Regions from separate parts of the Brevibacillus sp. RS1.1 genome, predicted to be linked through region 2. Evidence: riboswitches for the same ligand, from Rfam matches in the RefSeq annotation. Region 2 holds a riboswitch; the other holds the start of a gene.
The links. Region 2 has a riboswitch for thiamine pyrophosphate ahead of thiC (phosphomethylpyrimidine synthase ThiC). Riboswitches for the same ligand answer to the same signal wherever they lie in the genome.
Positions count from the first base shown of each region.

Region 1: another riboswitch for thiamine pyrophosphate. It lies ahead of thiS (sulfur carrier protein ThiS); the one in region 2 lies ahead of thiC (phosphomethylpyrimidine synthase ThiC).

Region 1 covers NZ_JABSVA010000001.1:173,843-181,640, reverse strand. The annotation lists gene HP570_RS00715 (glycoside hydrolase family 18 protein) at 1-937, shown strand, start outside; gene HP570_RS00710 (hypothetical protein) at 1,034-1,261, shown strand; gene HP570_RS00705 (alanyl-tRNA editing protein) at 1,343-2,554, shown strand; gene kapB (kinase-associated lipoprotein KapB) at 2,588-2,971, shown strand; TPP riboswitch at 3,013-3,123, shown strand; gene thiS (sulfur carrier protein ThiS) at 3,324-3,527, shown strand; gene HP570_RS00690 (thiazole synthase) at 3,533-4,306, shown strand; gene HP570_RS00685 (acetylornithine deacetylase) at 4,299-5,594, shown strand; gene tenA (thiaminase II) at 5,602-6,282, shown strand; gene HP570_RS00675 (ABC transporter ATP-binding protein) at 6,267-7,049, shown strand; gene HP570_RS00670 (ABC transporter permease) at 7,049-7,798, shown strand, end outside.
Region 2 covers NZ_JABSVA010000001.1:656,331-664,128, forward strand. The annotation lists gene ku (non-homologous end joining protein Ku) at 1-803, shown strand, start outside; gene HP570_RS02955 (cation diffusion facilitator family transporter) at 865-1,746, opposite strand; TPP riboswitch at 1,993-2,105, shown strand; gene thiC (phosphomethylpyrimidine synthase ThiC) at 2,252-4,006, shown strand; gene HP570_RS02965 (hypothetical protein) at 4,022-4,192, shown strand; gene HP570_RS02970 (DUF1904 family protein) at 4,242-4,571, opposite strand; gene HP570_RS02975 (ATP-dependent DNA ligase) at 5,009-5,944, opposite strand; gene HP570_RS02980 (serine hydrolase domain-containing protein) at 6,325-7,491, opposite strand.

The sequences.
Region 1 (7,798 bases), 480 kb from region 2:
ACCCGCGATGGAAGCGGATGTTCGGAGGGCTGCCCCTCATCTTACGTATTTGGCACCGTTCAGCTTTCGTATCAAACGGGATGGAACTCTCCAACGACCAAATCTGAGCAATTTTCCAGCGATCGCAAAAGAAAACCAAGTCCTCCTTATGATGGTTGTGACGAATTTGGAAAAAGGTCAGTTCAGTACGGAATTGGGCGCACTCATTTTGAACGATCAAGAACTCCAGAACAAATTGCTGGATAATATTCTTGCGACCGCCCATGAGCTGGGAATGGGGGATATCCATTTTGATCTGGAAGCTTTGCCTACAACAGGTGCAGAAGCTTACGCGAACTTCTTGCGAAAAGCAAGGAGTCGTATACATGCAGAGGGGTTGATGATGTCTGTTGCGCTCGCACCGAAGACGAGTGCCGAGCAAGCAGGTAAATGGTATTCCGCCCATGATTACAAGGCGATAGGAGCGCTTGCCGATTTTGTCGTGATTATGACGTATGAATGGGGCTATAGTGGCGGTCCTCCCATGGCAGTTTCTCCGATTGGACCGGTGCGGCGTGTCTTGCAATACGCCATTACTGAAATACCAGCTGATAAAATTTTGATGGGCCAAAATCTGTACGGATACGACTGGACCTTACCGTACGAGCGAGGAACGACAGCGAAAGCGCTGAGTCCGCAAGCGGCAATTGCCCTGGCTGCGCGGCATAATGCCGTCATTCGATATGATTATCGCGCGCAGGCTCCATTTTTTACGTACACCGATGATCAAGGCAAGCAACATCGCGTATGGTTTGAGGATGCGCGGTCGATTCAAGCCAAGTTCAATCTGGTTAAACAGCTCGGTTTAAGAGGCGTCAGCTACTGGAAACTCGGTTTGCCATTTCCGCAAAATTGGCTGTTAATCGAGGAGAACTTTCGCGTCCGTAAACGAGCATAGTCATCTGGCGTACATTCCACCGCGGGTTGTACGCCTTTTTTTTGAATGAAAAATCATGGTATGATGAAGATGACAGGAAGGAAAAGGGGAGAAATCATGGGAGAATGCAAATTGGATCACAGCCATGAGGATGTACTCAAAAAACTGGCAGAGCAAGCTCCACATTTATCAGAGTTGCGTGTGAGTCAATTCAAAAATCAGTTGAATGGCGAGCTCAGCCAAGAGCGTCTAAACGAGCTGTTTCATTTATTGAAAAAGTATGACCTGGCAAGCCCAGAGGAGCGCCAAGAGCGCGAAAAACAAATGGATCACTTGTTTGGCTAAGCTTTATACATACGCTTTTTGTTTTGCCCCCGAGTGGGAGAATCAGGCTGGAATCATGGTTCCATGCAGCGAGGAGTAACGATGGACGACAGACTCTATTATCAGGATGCCTATACAAGAACGTTTTCGGCCCGGGTGACAAAAACTGGTGTCGAGCAAGATGGGACACCTTACGTGGTACTGAATCAAACGGCTTTTTACCCTACTGGAGGCGGACAGCCTTCCGACCTGGGTGTATTGGAAGAGATTCGTGTGGTAGATGTTGAAGAGGTAGACGGTGAAATTCGTCATCGACTGGAGGCTCCCTTGTCCGAAAGTATAGGGGAAGTAACGGGGCACATCGATTGGGACCGCCGCTTCGATCACATGCAGCAGCATGCTGGCCAACACATTTTATCTGCGTCCTTCCTGGAAGTTGTGCAAGCGGAGACCGTTGCCTTTCACTTGGGAAAAGAACGCGTCACCATTGATGTACGACTGGATGAGTTGACAACAGAAGTATGGGAAAAGGTAGAAAAGCGCGCGAATCAGATTGTTTTGGAAAACCACCCCATCCTTGTACGGTTTGTTGATGACGAGGAATTGGCAACGCTGCCCTTGAAAAAACAGCCGACTGTTACCGAAAATATTCGTGTCGTGATGATTCCTGAGTTTGATTACAACCCGTGTGGAGGAACACATCCAGCGCGCACGGGCGAAGTCGGGATGATCAAGATCTTGGGCTGGGAGCGACATCGCGGGAACATTCGTCTGGAATTCATCTGTGGCTGGCGAGCTTTGCGGGACTACAACCAAAAGCAAGCTGTCGTTCGCGATACAGCGAAGCTGCTCGCTACCAATGAAGGCGAACTGATCGCACAGACGGAACGCGTCCTTGCAGAACGCGACACCTTAAAGGCAAAATTGGCAGAAGTGGATAAGCAGCTCCTGGAAGTGGAAGTCAATCAACAACTAGCTGCTGCTAGCCAACTCGGTCAGTCGCGCCTCATTATGTGTACCTTCACAGACAAGACCATTCAACAGCTTCAGCAGTTCGCACAGCTGGCTACCGCTTTGGCGCCAGATGCAATTTGCCTCTTGGCTGCTACTACCGAAGACAAAGTGCAAATCGTGTTTGGTCGTGGGCAAGAAGTCAACGTAGCCATCAATCAAGTGTTGAAAGAAACCTTGCCGGTCATTAATGGTAAAGGTGGGGGAAATCCTGCCATGGCACAGGGTGGCGGTCAGGCAGTAGTGGATGCGGAAGAAGTATTGCTGCATGCACGCAAACTGCTGGAAGCCTCACTGTTGTAAATGCATTCGATTCAAGAAAAGGAGGAGACCGCGATGAACTGGAATCCGGGAGATATCGTTCGCGTTGCGCAGCGAACGGGTGAATATATTGCAGAAGTATTGGAAATCCACGATTCGAAGTTGCTGGTAAAGGTGTTGGCAGTTACCAAATACCCGACGCAAGGCGATTTGCATTCTTCCTACGAAGTAGATGTGCCGCTGTTTCACCAGCGTCCAGCACTGTCGTACATGGAAAAATTCATGACGCCTGTCCAAGGGCTCATTCGCTATAATGGAGCGATTCCCGACTACAAGGAATCTGTCCGACAAGCGATGGAGAGAGAAATGGAAAAGCTTTCGAAAATGGCAGCTTGGGCAGAGCGCTGTCTCGTTGAGCTGGAAAAGATGCATAAGGAAGCCTTTACAAACACGAAATAGAGTGGTACTGTAGTACTCGAATGTACGACAATTGCATAGCTTTACTACCAAACGGGGGCCAAGCAACGTTGGCTGAGATTGTGACGAGTGTGTTACTGACCGTTGAACCTGACCTGGGTCATGCCAGCGGAGGAAGAGGTATTTGGAATCAGTATCACGGTGTCGCAACCGAGCGGAACTATGCTTGTTTGCGTGCATACATGATAAGATGACACTCAACCATCCGAGGCGGATGGTTTTTTTACGCCATTCGTCCGGTGAGATGGGATGGGTATACAGCTTCTTCTGTTTGTCTGAATCGACTCAGGCAGGCGGGAGAAGCTGTTTTTTTTCCAGTAGAAGGAGGTAATCAATGATTGTTCAGCTGAATGGGAAAAAAGTAGAGTTGGCGGAAGAGATCACGACAGTGCGGGCTTTGCTCGCTTCTTATTCCCTGCAAGAGAAGATTGTCGTCGTTGAGCGAAATGGTGAAATTATTGATCGCTCAGCGTATGAGCAAACACCGATTGCAGACGGAGATCGCATAGAAATCGTTCATTTTGTTGGAGGAGGATGATCATCATGATGGATACATTGAAAATTGGACCGTACGAGTTTCGCTCCCGCTTGCTTCTGGGTACTGGTAAATTCGCTGACTTGGATACACAAGGGAAAGCGGTAGAGGTGTCGGAAGCAGAAATTTTGACCTTTGCGATTCGTCGCTTAAATTTGGAAAATCCGCAAGAACCGAACTTTTTGGAACAACTGGATTTGAAAAAATTCACCCTGCTACCAAATACAGCAGGTGCCTATACAGCAGAAGAAGCAGTGCGCATCGCCCGTTTGGCTAAAGCATCTGGGCTGTGTGACATGATCAAGGTCGAGGTTATTGGAGACCCGAAAACACTTCTCCCTGACCCGATTGGCACGCTCGAGGCTTCGAAAATCTTGGTGGAAGAAGGCTTTATCGTGCTGACCTACACCAATGACGACCCGATTCTTGCTAGACGACTGCAAGAGGTTGGCGTACATGCGGTTATGCCAGGTGCCTCACCAATTGGTTCAGGGCAAGGGATTGTCAACGAAAACAACCTCCGCTTTATCATTGAGGATGCCAACGTACCGATTATCGTAGATGCAGGAATTGGCTCGCCAGCAGACTGCGCGAAAGCAATGGAGCTGGGTGCTGATGGTGTCTTGTTGAATACAGCCGTCGCTCTCGCTGACAATCCTGTCCTGATGGCAGAAGCGATGAAGCTCGGCGTGGAAGCAGGTCGCAAAGGCTTCTTGGCAGGCCGTATCGCGAAAAAGCGTTACGCGTCCGCGAGCAGCCCGGTCGAAGGGATGATTGAGTAGCGTGGATCGACTGACAGAAGCGGTAGAATCGATCGCCAGCCGCAAAGAAGAGCTGTTCGCTTTATTGGCAGAGCTCGTTTCTTATCCGACTGTGAGTCCTCCAGCGCGAAACAGTGATACCGCACAAGGAGCAATCGCCGACAGGCTGCAAACGATGGGATTCGAGGTAGATCGCTGGACGGTATATCCGGGAGACGACAATATTGTCGGTCGGTTATCAGGGAGTGCCTCAACCTACGCAAACAGCTTGATTGTCAACGGGCATATCGACGTGGCTGAAGTCGGTGATGACATCGGGTGGACCTATCCACCTTTTGCTTTGACACACGGCAAGGATGGGCGCCTGTACGGACGTGGAGTTGCGGATATGAAAGGCGGACTCGCAGCGAGCTTGTTTGCGATCCAAATGCTGCGCGAACACGGAGTGGAGCTCCAGGGAGATCTGCTTTTCCAATCCGTCATCGGAGAAGAAGCGGGTGAAGCGGGGACATTGGTCGCTATCGAGCGTGGCTATCAGGCTGACTACGCCGTTGTAGTGGACACGAGCAATTTGCAAATGCAAGGGCAGGGCGGGGTCATTACAGGCTGGATCACGATTGAGAGTCCGACGACGCTGCATGACGGAATGCGTGCACAGACGATTCATGCAGGCGGACGCGTCCGGGGAGCATCTGCCATTGAAAAAATGACGAAGGTGATCACCGCACTACAGGAGCTGGAGCGGGACTGGGCTGTCATGAAGTCCTATCCCGGCTTCCCGCCAGGCAGCAATACGATCAATCCTGCAGTCATCGAAGGAGGCCGGCACGCTGCGTTCATCGCAGACCGTTGCGCCCTATGGATTACCGTTCATTTTTATCCGAACGAATCCTACGAAGAGATTATTCGAGAGATCGAGGATCACGTCGGGCGTACGGCTGCCGCAGATCTTTGGCTGAGAGACAATCCTCCAACATTCCGCTGGGGTGGACGTTCGATGATTGAGGAGCGCGGTGAAATCTTCCCTTCACTGGAGTTGGATACGAAGCATCCGGGGTTGGTAACGCTGCAATCCGCATATGAAGGTCACATGCATCAAACACCTATCGTTAACATGTCGCCTACGGTTACCGATGCAGGCTGGTTTGCGCATGCAGGCATTCCAGCTGTCCTATTCGGGCCTGGTGAGCTCACGCATGCTCATGCCGTCGATGAATCAATTGATTCTGACCAGCTTGTTCATTTTGCCCAGATCATGGCCCGCTTTATTGCCACCTGGTGCAATACCCCAAAGGAAGCGAAGGAGTGAGTATCGCATGACAACCTTTACTGATCGTCTGAGAAAAAGTGTAGCCCCGATCTGGGAGCGTGTTCATCAACATCCTTTCGTCACGGGACTTGGAGATGGCAGCCTGCCTGTCGGTGCATTCAAATATTACATGAAACAAGACTACATCTACCTGATTGATTACGCGAAAATGTTCGCGATTGCGAGTGTAAAGGCGTACGATCTGGAAACAAGCTCCCGATTCGCTGCTTTGCAAGAATCGACGCTAAACACAGAGATGGAGCTGCATCGCCAATATGCTGAGCGCTTTGGTATCTCTCGCGAGGAGCTGGAAGCGACAGAGCCTTCGTTTGTGATGCTGGGATACACCAGCTACATGCTGCGTGTTGCTCATCAAGGGTCGTTGGCGGAATTGGTGAGTGCACTACTCCCATGCACATGGAGCTATTGGGAAATCGGCAAGCGCTTGGCACAAGTAGAAGGGGCACTGGATCACGAACTGTACGGCGAATGGGTACGTATGTACAGTTCCGATGAATTTGGGCAGTTGGCGATCTGGCTGATTGATATCATGAATCAATTGGCAGAAGGTAAGAGTGAGCAAGAGCTGGCCAAGCTAGAGGAGTATTTTGTCAACACCTCCAAAATGGAGTACATGTTCTGGGACATGTCCTACAGAGAGGAAATGTGGCCGTGGGAGAACAACTAGCTTTCGCCGACGTCAGCTTTTCGTATGGCGACAGGCAGATTCTCGATCATTTTGATCTGCGTGTGGAAAAAGGGGAATTCGTCAGCTTGATCGGTCCGAGCGGGATCGGGAAAAGCACGTTATTTCAGCTCATCGCAGGTCTTCTTGAGCCGGGACGAGGCGAAATCAGGCTCGGCAGTGTACCGGTAGCAAATCGTTTGGGGCAGGTCGGCTATATGCCCCAACGCGATTTGCTCATGCCATGGCGTACGATTGTCGAAAATGCAGCTTTGCCGCTGGAAATCAAAGGTATGACGAAAAAAGAAGCGCATGAGCGTGTCAGACAGCAATTGCCAAGGTATGGTCTTCAGGACTGGGCTGACAGCTATCCAGCCCAGCTTTCCGGCGGGATGCGTCAGCGAGTTTCCTTTTTACGGGCATTGTTTTCAGGCGCAGAGATGATGCTGTTGGATGAACCATTTAGTGCGTTGGATGGAATTACAAGAATGGACATGCAAGAGTGGCTGATGGAAAAATGGCACGAAACAGGCAGCACGATGCTGATGATTACACATGACATCGACGAAGCCATTTTACTTGCCGATCGGATTATCGTGCTTGCAGGTAGTCCGATCACCAAGCCGATGGAATTAACCGTTCCGGTGAGCAGACCGCGAACGGCGAGCAGCCGCAACCAAGCCGAATTTTTGGCATTGCGTGAACAGATTTGGGAACGGCTTCGACAGGATCGCCAAGCAACAATGAAGCCGTTGAGGAGAGAAGCATGATGGGGAGAGGCATATGGTTTGGTATCTCCATCGCCATTTTTCTTCTGGTATGGGAAGCTGGATGTCGCTTCCTCGGGGTGCAGCCCTTCATTTTACCGCCGCCTAGCGCTGTGATTGTGTCTTTGTGGGATTTACGCGCCTCTCTAATAGGGGTACATCTTTGGGCGACGTTAAAGGAAGTGTTACTGGGGCTATCGATCTCGATTGTATTTGGAATCTCCCTTGCATTTGCGATGATTCGCAATCGGATTGTGGAGCGCTTGGTCTATCCGTATATCGTCATCTCCCAAACGATCCCCATTATCGCGTTATCACCCGTATTCATTTTGTGGTTCGGGTATGATTTATCTGGAAAAATCGCGGTTACGATTCTGTTTACTTTCTTTCCGATTGTCGTCAACGCGTATGATGGACTTCGCTCGACGGACAAGGAAATGCTTCAGCTGTTAAAAACCATGGGGGCAACAAACGGACAAATTTTCACCAAGCTGCAACTCCCGTCGAGTTTACCTCATTTCTTCAGTGGTCTAAAAGTGGCAGCTACCTACAGTGTGGCTGGGGCGACCATTGGGGAATGGCTGGGAGCGAGCGAAGGACTCGGGTACTTTGGCAGACGGGCATCCGGTAATTTTCAGGCACCCGCGCTGTTTGCCTCGGTCCTGTTGCTCTCGATTCTCGGTATGCTGCTGTTTTGGCTGGCTGGACGAATCGAACGTCATTTTTCCCCGCATATGAAAATCAAAGGAGAA
Region 2 (7,798 bases):
GCGAGGTCGATACGAGCGAAATCGTCCGTGGCTTCGAATACGAAAAAGGACATTTTGTCATGATCGACGATGACGATCTGGAAGCCATTACGCCAGAAACACGCAGAGCCATTGAAATTATCGACTTCGTAGACTTGTCGGAGGTCGATCCCGTTTATTTTCATAAGAGCTATTTCCTATCTCCACAGGACACTGGCGAAAAAGCATACGCCTTGCTGCGATCCGCTATGGAACAGACAGGAAAAATCGGCGTTGCACAGGTGACGATGCGTAATCGGCAAAGCCTGGCCGTTATCCGACTGTATGAACATTGCATCATGCTGGAGACGATCTTCTATCCAGATGAGGTACGTCCCGTCAGTCAAGTACCTGCCTTGCCTGAAGCCACTGTACAGTTGGCCGAAAACGAACTAAAGATGGCAACTGAGCTCATTAGCAATATGACGATCCCTTTTGATCCGGCAAAATATACGGATGAATATCGATCCGATCTGCAAAAACTGATTGAGAAAAAATTGGAGGGTCAGGAGATCGCCACTGCACCTACCGTGGCAAGAACCAATGTTATCGATCTCATGCAGGCCCTAAAAGAAAGCTTGGAATCTACAGCTGGTCAAGCCGCTATGCCCATCAAAATCGAGCCCGAACCAACTCCGTCAAAGCCTGCGCGAAAACGCACCACCGCTGCCTCCTCGTCCGAAAAAGAACAGGCATCGAAAAAGGCGGCACCAGCCAGTCCGAAAAAGACTACGACTACTTCTACAACCAAAGCACTCCGCAAAAAGAAGGCTACTTCTGGTTAGCTGCACACACAAAAAAACCTGCCCACACTGGACAGGTTTTTTTGTATTCCCATGACGAAATCTAGCTAGGCGCCATTTTTCTACACGGTTCAATATGGATATGAACGGCGTTAATGCGGTGAATCTTGCGCATCTGTTCTTCAATTTTTTCGGTGATGGTGTGACTCTCCACCACATTCAGACCGGGATCTACATGGATCACAACATCAACCAGCACGCTGCTCCCATGGTAGCGAGCTTTGATGTCACTGATATCCCTAACCCCTGAAATCGAGGAAATCGTAGCCCGCAGGTCCGCGAGCTCGCTCTCGTCAAAGCCATCTGTCAAACGGTGGGTTGCTTCCCTGAAAATGTCCCACGCAGTCTTCAAAATGATGAGACCAACAACAAAAGCAGCTAACGGATCGAGCCAATGCAATTGAAACTGTGCGCCAGCCACCCCGATAAACGTCCCGATACTGACGAATGCGTCTGAACGGTTGTCAGCCGCTGCTGCATCTAATGCTTGGCTGTTTGTTTTGATAGCGAGCTTTTTATTGTAGCGATAGACGAAAAGCATAATAACAGCAGTCGCAAGTGCTGTCCACCCTGCCAACAGGTCAGGAGCCGAGTGTTTTGGGTCAAACAAGGATGGTACTGCATTCGTAATGACCTGAACTCCAACAAATAGCATAATAAATGATGCGACAAGTGCTGAAATCGTCTCGGCCCGAAAATGGCCATACGGATGATCTTTATCAGGTGGTTTCCTTGCGATACGCAGCCCGATCAAAACAGCAATCGATGCGACAACATCTGTTGAGTTGTTAAGACCGTCGGCCATTAAAGCTTCTGACGCAGTGACATACGCAACTCCTATTTTTAATACAGAGCAGAAAATGTAGGCGAAAATACTCACCCACGCTCCACGTTCTCCTTGTTTTAGATCCGAATAAACATCCATACCTCATCACCTCAAAATACTTCTCCATCCTGCTTCGACAACGAGGAATATCAAAGCGCTGGAAGCAGTTGCTTTTTTTCGAACTTCATCGTAACAGATCGGAATCATGTGGGTCTACAGAAACAGTTTTAGTCCGGTTCACGAGAATAGGGGGGAGGAAAATGTGTTGCACACCTGCAATTTCCTCCTGGAAAATTTCCCTTGAAATTAGATGGACTTCCCGTTATCCTATTCTTGCAATCCAAAATAAAAAAGCACGGGAGCTTGGGATTCACCAGGCTGAGAGGATGGTACTGTGCCATCGACCGTTGAACCTGAACTGGGTAATGCCAGCGGAGGAATGTCATATACGACACGAAAAGATGCGCGTATCTTTAGGATACCCGTTTCTTCTCTACTCTCGCGTTGGCGTCGCATGTTGTTTATGCGGCGCTTTTTCGCGGAAGTTTCTTTCGCCTCCCTAACGGTTCTCACTTTCGTGCAACCAAAACAAGGAGGTTTTTTTATGTCATTGGTGTCATCTTTTCCAGGTAGTCGCAAAGTATACGAAACAGGTAGTCGTGCGGACATCCGTGTCCCGATGCGCGAGATTTCCCTTCATCCTACCGAAGGATTGTCTGGCTCCACACCCAATCCTCCTCTTCGCGTGTACGATACGAGTGGCGAGTATACCGCAACGGGTTACGTTCCTGACATTCAAGCCGGACTGCCCTCCATTCGCCATCAGTGGATCGATGAGCGAAATGATGCGGAAACGTATGTCGGTCGCGAACCACAACTAGTCGACGACGGAATCCGAAACGAAGAAAAGGCTGCCTCCCTCCCCACTTTCCCTCGAGAGGACTACAAACCAAAACGGGCAAAGCCAGGCAAAAATGTTACCCAGCTTCATTATGCCCGAAAAAATATCATCACACCGGAAATGGAATACGTTGCCATTCGCGAGGGTGTCTCCCCTGAATTTGTACGGGCAGAAATCGCCGCTGGACGTGCGATCCTTCCTTCTAACGTCAATCATCCGGAAAGCGAGCCGATGATCATTGGCCGCAACTTTCATGTGAAAATCAATGCCAACATAGGAACGTCAGCGGTCAGCTCTTCGATGGAAGAAGAGGTCGAAAAAATGATTTGGTCTGTTCGTTGGGGTGCCGACACCATTATGGACCTCTCGACGGGAAAACATATACATACCACGCGGGAGTGGATTATCCGAAACAGCCCCGTTCCAGTCGGAACTGTCCCGATTTATCAAGCACTTGAAAAAGTAAATGGGAAAGCCGAGGATTTGACATGGGAGGTTTACCGAGACACCTTGATTGAGCAGGCGGAACAAGGTGTCGATTACTTCACGATTCATGCTGGCGTTCTTTTGCGCTACATCCCCATGACGGCTAAGCGTGTTACCGGTATCGTCTCTCGCGGCGGGTCAATTTTGGCCGCATGGTGCCTGGCCCATCATGAGGAAAACTTTTTGTATACGCATTTCGCTGAAATTTGTGAAATTCTGAAGGCCTATGACATTTGTGTATCCCTCGGGGATGGACTGCGTCCTGGCTCTATAGCGGATGCGAATGACGAGGCACAGTTCGCGGAGCTTGAAACATTGGGAGAACTCACAAAAATTGCGTGGGAACACGACGTACAGGTCATGATTGAAGGCCCCGGTCACGTCCCTATGCATCTTATTCGCGAAAATATGGATAAACAGTTATCTATTTGCCATGAAGCCCCTTTTTACACACTTGGACCACTCACAACAGACATTGCACCCGGCTATGACCACATTACTTCAGCGATTGGCGCTGCCATGATTGGATGGTTCGGAACAGCGATGCTCTGCTACGTAACGCCCAAGGAGCATCTCGGCCTTCCTAATAAAGAGGATGTTCGCAACGGTTTAATCGCATACAAAATCGCAGCGCATGCCGCTGATCTCGCAAAAGGACATCCGCGGGCAAAACAGCGAGACGACGCTTTATCCAAAGCTCGTTTTGATTTTCGCTGGAACGATCAATTCAATTTGTCCCTAGACCCAGAGCGCGCCCGCGAATATCACGATGAAACGTTGCCAGCAGAAGCCGCCAAATCCGCCCATTTTTGTTCCATGTGCGGGCCTAAATTTTGTAGCATGAAAATATCGCACGACATTCGTCACATTGCTAATGAACAAGGATCTGCCCAAGATCCCGCCATTCTTGCAGGGATGCAGGAAAAATCGCGTGAGTTCCGCGAACAAGGAAGCCGTTTGTACCAGTCGTAATCAAGGGGGATGCCTATGGAGGAAGCCAGTCGTTTACGCGAAAAGATCATTCGACTAGAGGCTGAGCTAGAGCAATTTAAACAACAATTGCGGCTCATTCAACAAGACTGCAGCCACGTCTATATCGAAACTCCACTTACGCGAACATGCTCCAAGTGCCTGCAATCCGAAAGCCTCTATTATTAATAGAAAAAGGTCGAAATCCTTTCTGGAGGATCTCGACCTTTTTTCTTGCTTATTTCGCTATCCCGACCTGCAACGGAAGTCCTTCCTTATAATAGAGAGTAGGCGATAGCAGGATGAAGAAAATATGGACATGCAAAAAGCCTTGCTTCTTCAAAATGCCGTGTACGGCGCTTGCAATCGCATCATGTTGCTTTTGTTCGCGGGGGAACATCATGATCTCTACAGACAAAGGACTGTTTGTTAGTTGCTCTACCTGAAGCAGCTCCAATTTCACCTTTTCCTGAGCGACTTCAGCATTTTTGGAAAACTCTTCTATAAGAATCTGAGAAATGGGCTCTATGTCTTGCTTCGCAAAGCCTTTAAACCGAAGAAACGGCAAGTCAATTCCTTCTTTCGTAAATGAGTTCGCACAGTCATTATAAACAAGTCTCTAATCGTATATCAATGAAAAAAGGATTAAAGAAAGTGAACAACTAACATTCCCACCTGGAGCAAGAGACGCAAAGAGGGCCATATCAGAGAGCCGCTCCCTTCCCATGAGGTGTGGTGGACGTACCACGGAAGGAGGAAACAGCTCAACCAGATACAGCCCAAATCCGCTAAACCGATCAGTTACTTTATACAGAGTAGTATAGCTCGAATTCAATACTTAATCAATAAAAAAGTTTCGTAAAATTCCAACAAGAATCCATCCACTCACACCTAATGATCGCCCGGTGAATTTTCAACTTTCGGAATCAAAGTTTCATAGAAAAACATCCCACCATTTAAGATGAAGGATATTTTTTATGTTCCATTGTGTTGCACCATGAGAATCTACTCCAAGACACAGTAATCAACAGGTATATCAACAACTGCTTGAATACTCGGTTGCCGTAACGTATAGCCTTCTGTCCATTCCGCAAATTGCACCTTAACCGTGACACTTGGTCTCAGCCACACAGCACCCTTGAACCTTGCCGGGGTATTTACAAAGGGCCTATCATTTTGTATCAAAGGTACAATCTTTTCCGTCAGGGCCATCCAGTCATTTCGAGTTAATTTACCTGTTCCTGCGTGGCCTATATAAAATAAGCGGCCTTGGGGATCATACAGCCCTAACAAGAGAGAATTCACAACATTATCACGCAGCGTAACTCCCCCAACGACAGCTATGGTGTCCCGATAGTATTTTTTCTTTTGCCACTGCTTCTCTTTCCCACCAATGACGTATTTGCTGTTTAGATTCTTCACAACAATGCCTTCCATACCATGCTGTTTGATGACCTCATACATAGCGTTTCCATCATCATGACCGGTCACCAATTGTACATGGTCATTTGGAATAATGATTTCTGATAGTAAGTTGAGACGCTCTCTCAATGTAAGATCGTTTATCCACTCATTATTTGTAAATAGGACATCAAATATCATGTAGGTAATGGGGACAGCCTTCTGTGCCTGGCTGACTTTCTCCAATCGTCTAATCCCATCCCGCCGCATCACTTCATGAAATGACGGTTTTCCGTCAGCTCCTAGTGCAATCACTTCTCCATCTAAGATCACCGAGCGAGCATTGCAATATGTCTGTATTTCAGCTAACTCTGGGTATTGGTGAGTCCGCTCATTTATTCTCCGATTGTATAAACGAGTTCCCTGACCATCAAAGTAAGTTAGGATTCGAACTCCATCCCATTTAACTTGGGCGATCCAGTCGTCCCCTTGGGGTATTACCTCACAGCTAATCGGCTCCATAGGTATAATTGGATTCATTTTTCACCTCAAAAAAGGGGAATGTAGTATTACTCTTATACTCCTCTTTATGGGAGTATTTGTTGTTCTTCATACCAAATTCGATTTCAGAAATTAACGTTTTTGAAATTAACGGTACAACCTTACACCGCAAGCAATGCATAAAAATAAAACCTTAAACGCGTTGTCATATTGCATATCGAAGAGGTGATTCCACCTCAGCTTCGTGCATTTCTCGGATCGTTTCAGCTCTTTTAAAACCGACTGTACGTCGTCCATCCTGTCATCCACTATTTATTTGCTCTTTTCACATCATAAAAAAATCTCCCACCCTTTCGAAAGGTGAGAGTTTACATTGACTATAATAGATACGTGTGGTGATACCCGGTTTTCCTTTTTGCCTACTTGCTAAATTCAGCAAGTAAAATATTTTTAAAAGGATCAGGATTGTCAGCTTTTCCTAAGCTGTTCAAATTGACGGCTATCGTATGCTTACCTCCAAGTGTTCCTCCAGCAAAAGTACTAAACCCTGGTATGCCACCTGAGTGTCCCCATATCGAGACACCGTTTGGAAGCTTCGTTTCATAGATTCCAAGACCATATCCGACGATTGTATCACTTCCTGTAGGAACTGTAGTAAGCATTTGTTTTAGTTCCTGTTCCTTCATTAATTTGCCACTAAGTAAGGAAGAGAAGAATTTGTTTAAGTCGTCAGCAGTAGAAATCATATCTCCAGCTGAGCTACCTATACTTGGGTTATAATAAGTAACGTCTTTTAACTCACCTGCTCCGTCTGGTTGGAAATATCCACGGGCATGGCTGGTGCCTGGAATAACGCTTGAATTGCCAGGTAGAAATGTATTCGACAATTCAAGTGGTTCAATAATCCGATTTTCAATCTCTTCCGCATAGCTGTTTCCGGTTACTTTTTCAATAAGGATACCCAGTAATACGTATCCTGTGTTTGAATAAGACCAGCCCTTTCCTGGGGCAAAGTCTGGAGGCAGCGAAAGTCCCAACTTCACTAGTTCTTCAGCAGTAAACGTTTTTTTTGTATTCGTAAAGAAATCAGCTTCTTTTGACCTTGAGTATTCAGCGATACCACTTGTATGGTTCAATAACTGCCGGATAGTGATCTGGTTACCATCATATCCGTTTCCTTGAATGACACCAGGCAACCATTTTTCGATGGAGTCGTCTAGATTCAGGCGGTTTTCTGCAGCTAATTGAAGGACAACCGTTGCGGTGAACGTCTTCGTCACGCTGGCAATACGAAAGCGAAAATCTGTTTTCATTGGTTTCTTGGTGCTCAGATTCGCTACCCCAGCAGCATAACCCCACGTTTTTCCACCCTCAGAAGCTTTAGCAAGTATCCCCGGGAATCCAAAATGCAATGTATCCCGCATTGCTTGTTTGACGGAATTACGATCTCGCTGAGTGTGTGACGAACTAGATACATTTTCAGTGGGCTCTGCTTTTACAATTGAGGCCGGTGTTGTGTATAACAGGGAACTTCCAGCTATTAGAAGGGCAAGACTTGCATATTTAATTTGACTACCTGTTTTCATAAGGCATTCCTCTCCTCTATTCATATTGTATGGGTGGGTGTTGTTTGTTGGTTCGTACTAATTACATAGTGATCATCTCCAGCAATGACAAAAGGGCAACATGGAATTCGTAATTATCTTTATAATGATTTTTTTACATACGCCATATTCTGTCCTAACAAACGGCGAATCCCTCTTTTTTACAAGTATGTTAAACCCAGAAATGACTTCTTTTCCTTAGAACACTCTTATTACTAGATTTTTTCACATAAATATATCTTATCTAATCCCCCCTTTCACTCTTCTTTACACTTTTATCCTATAGAAT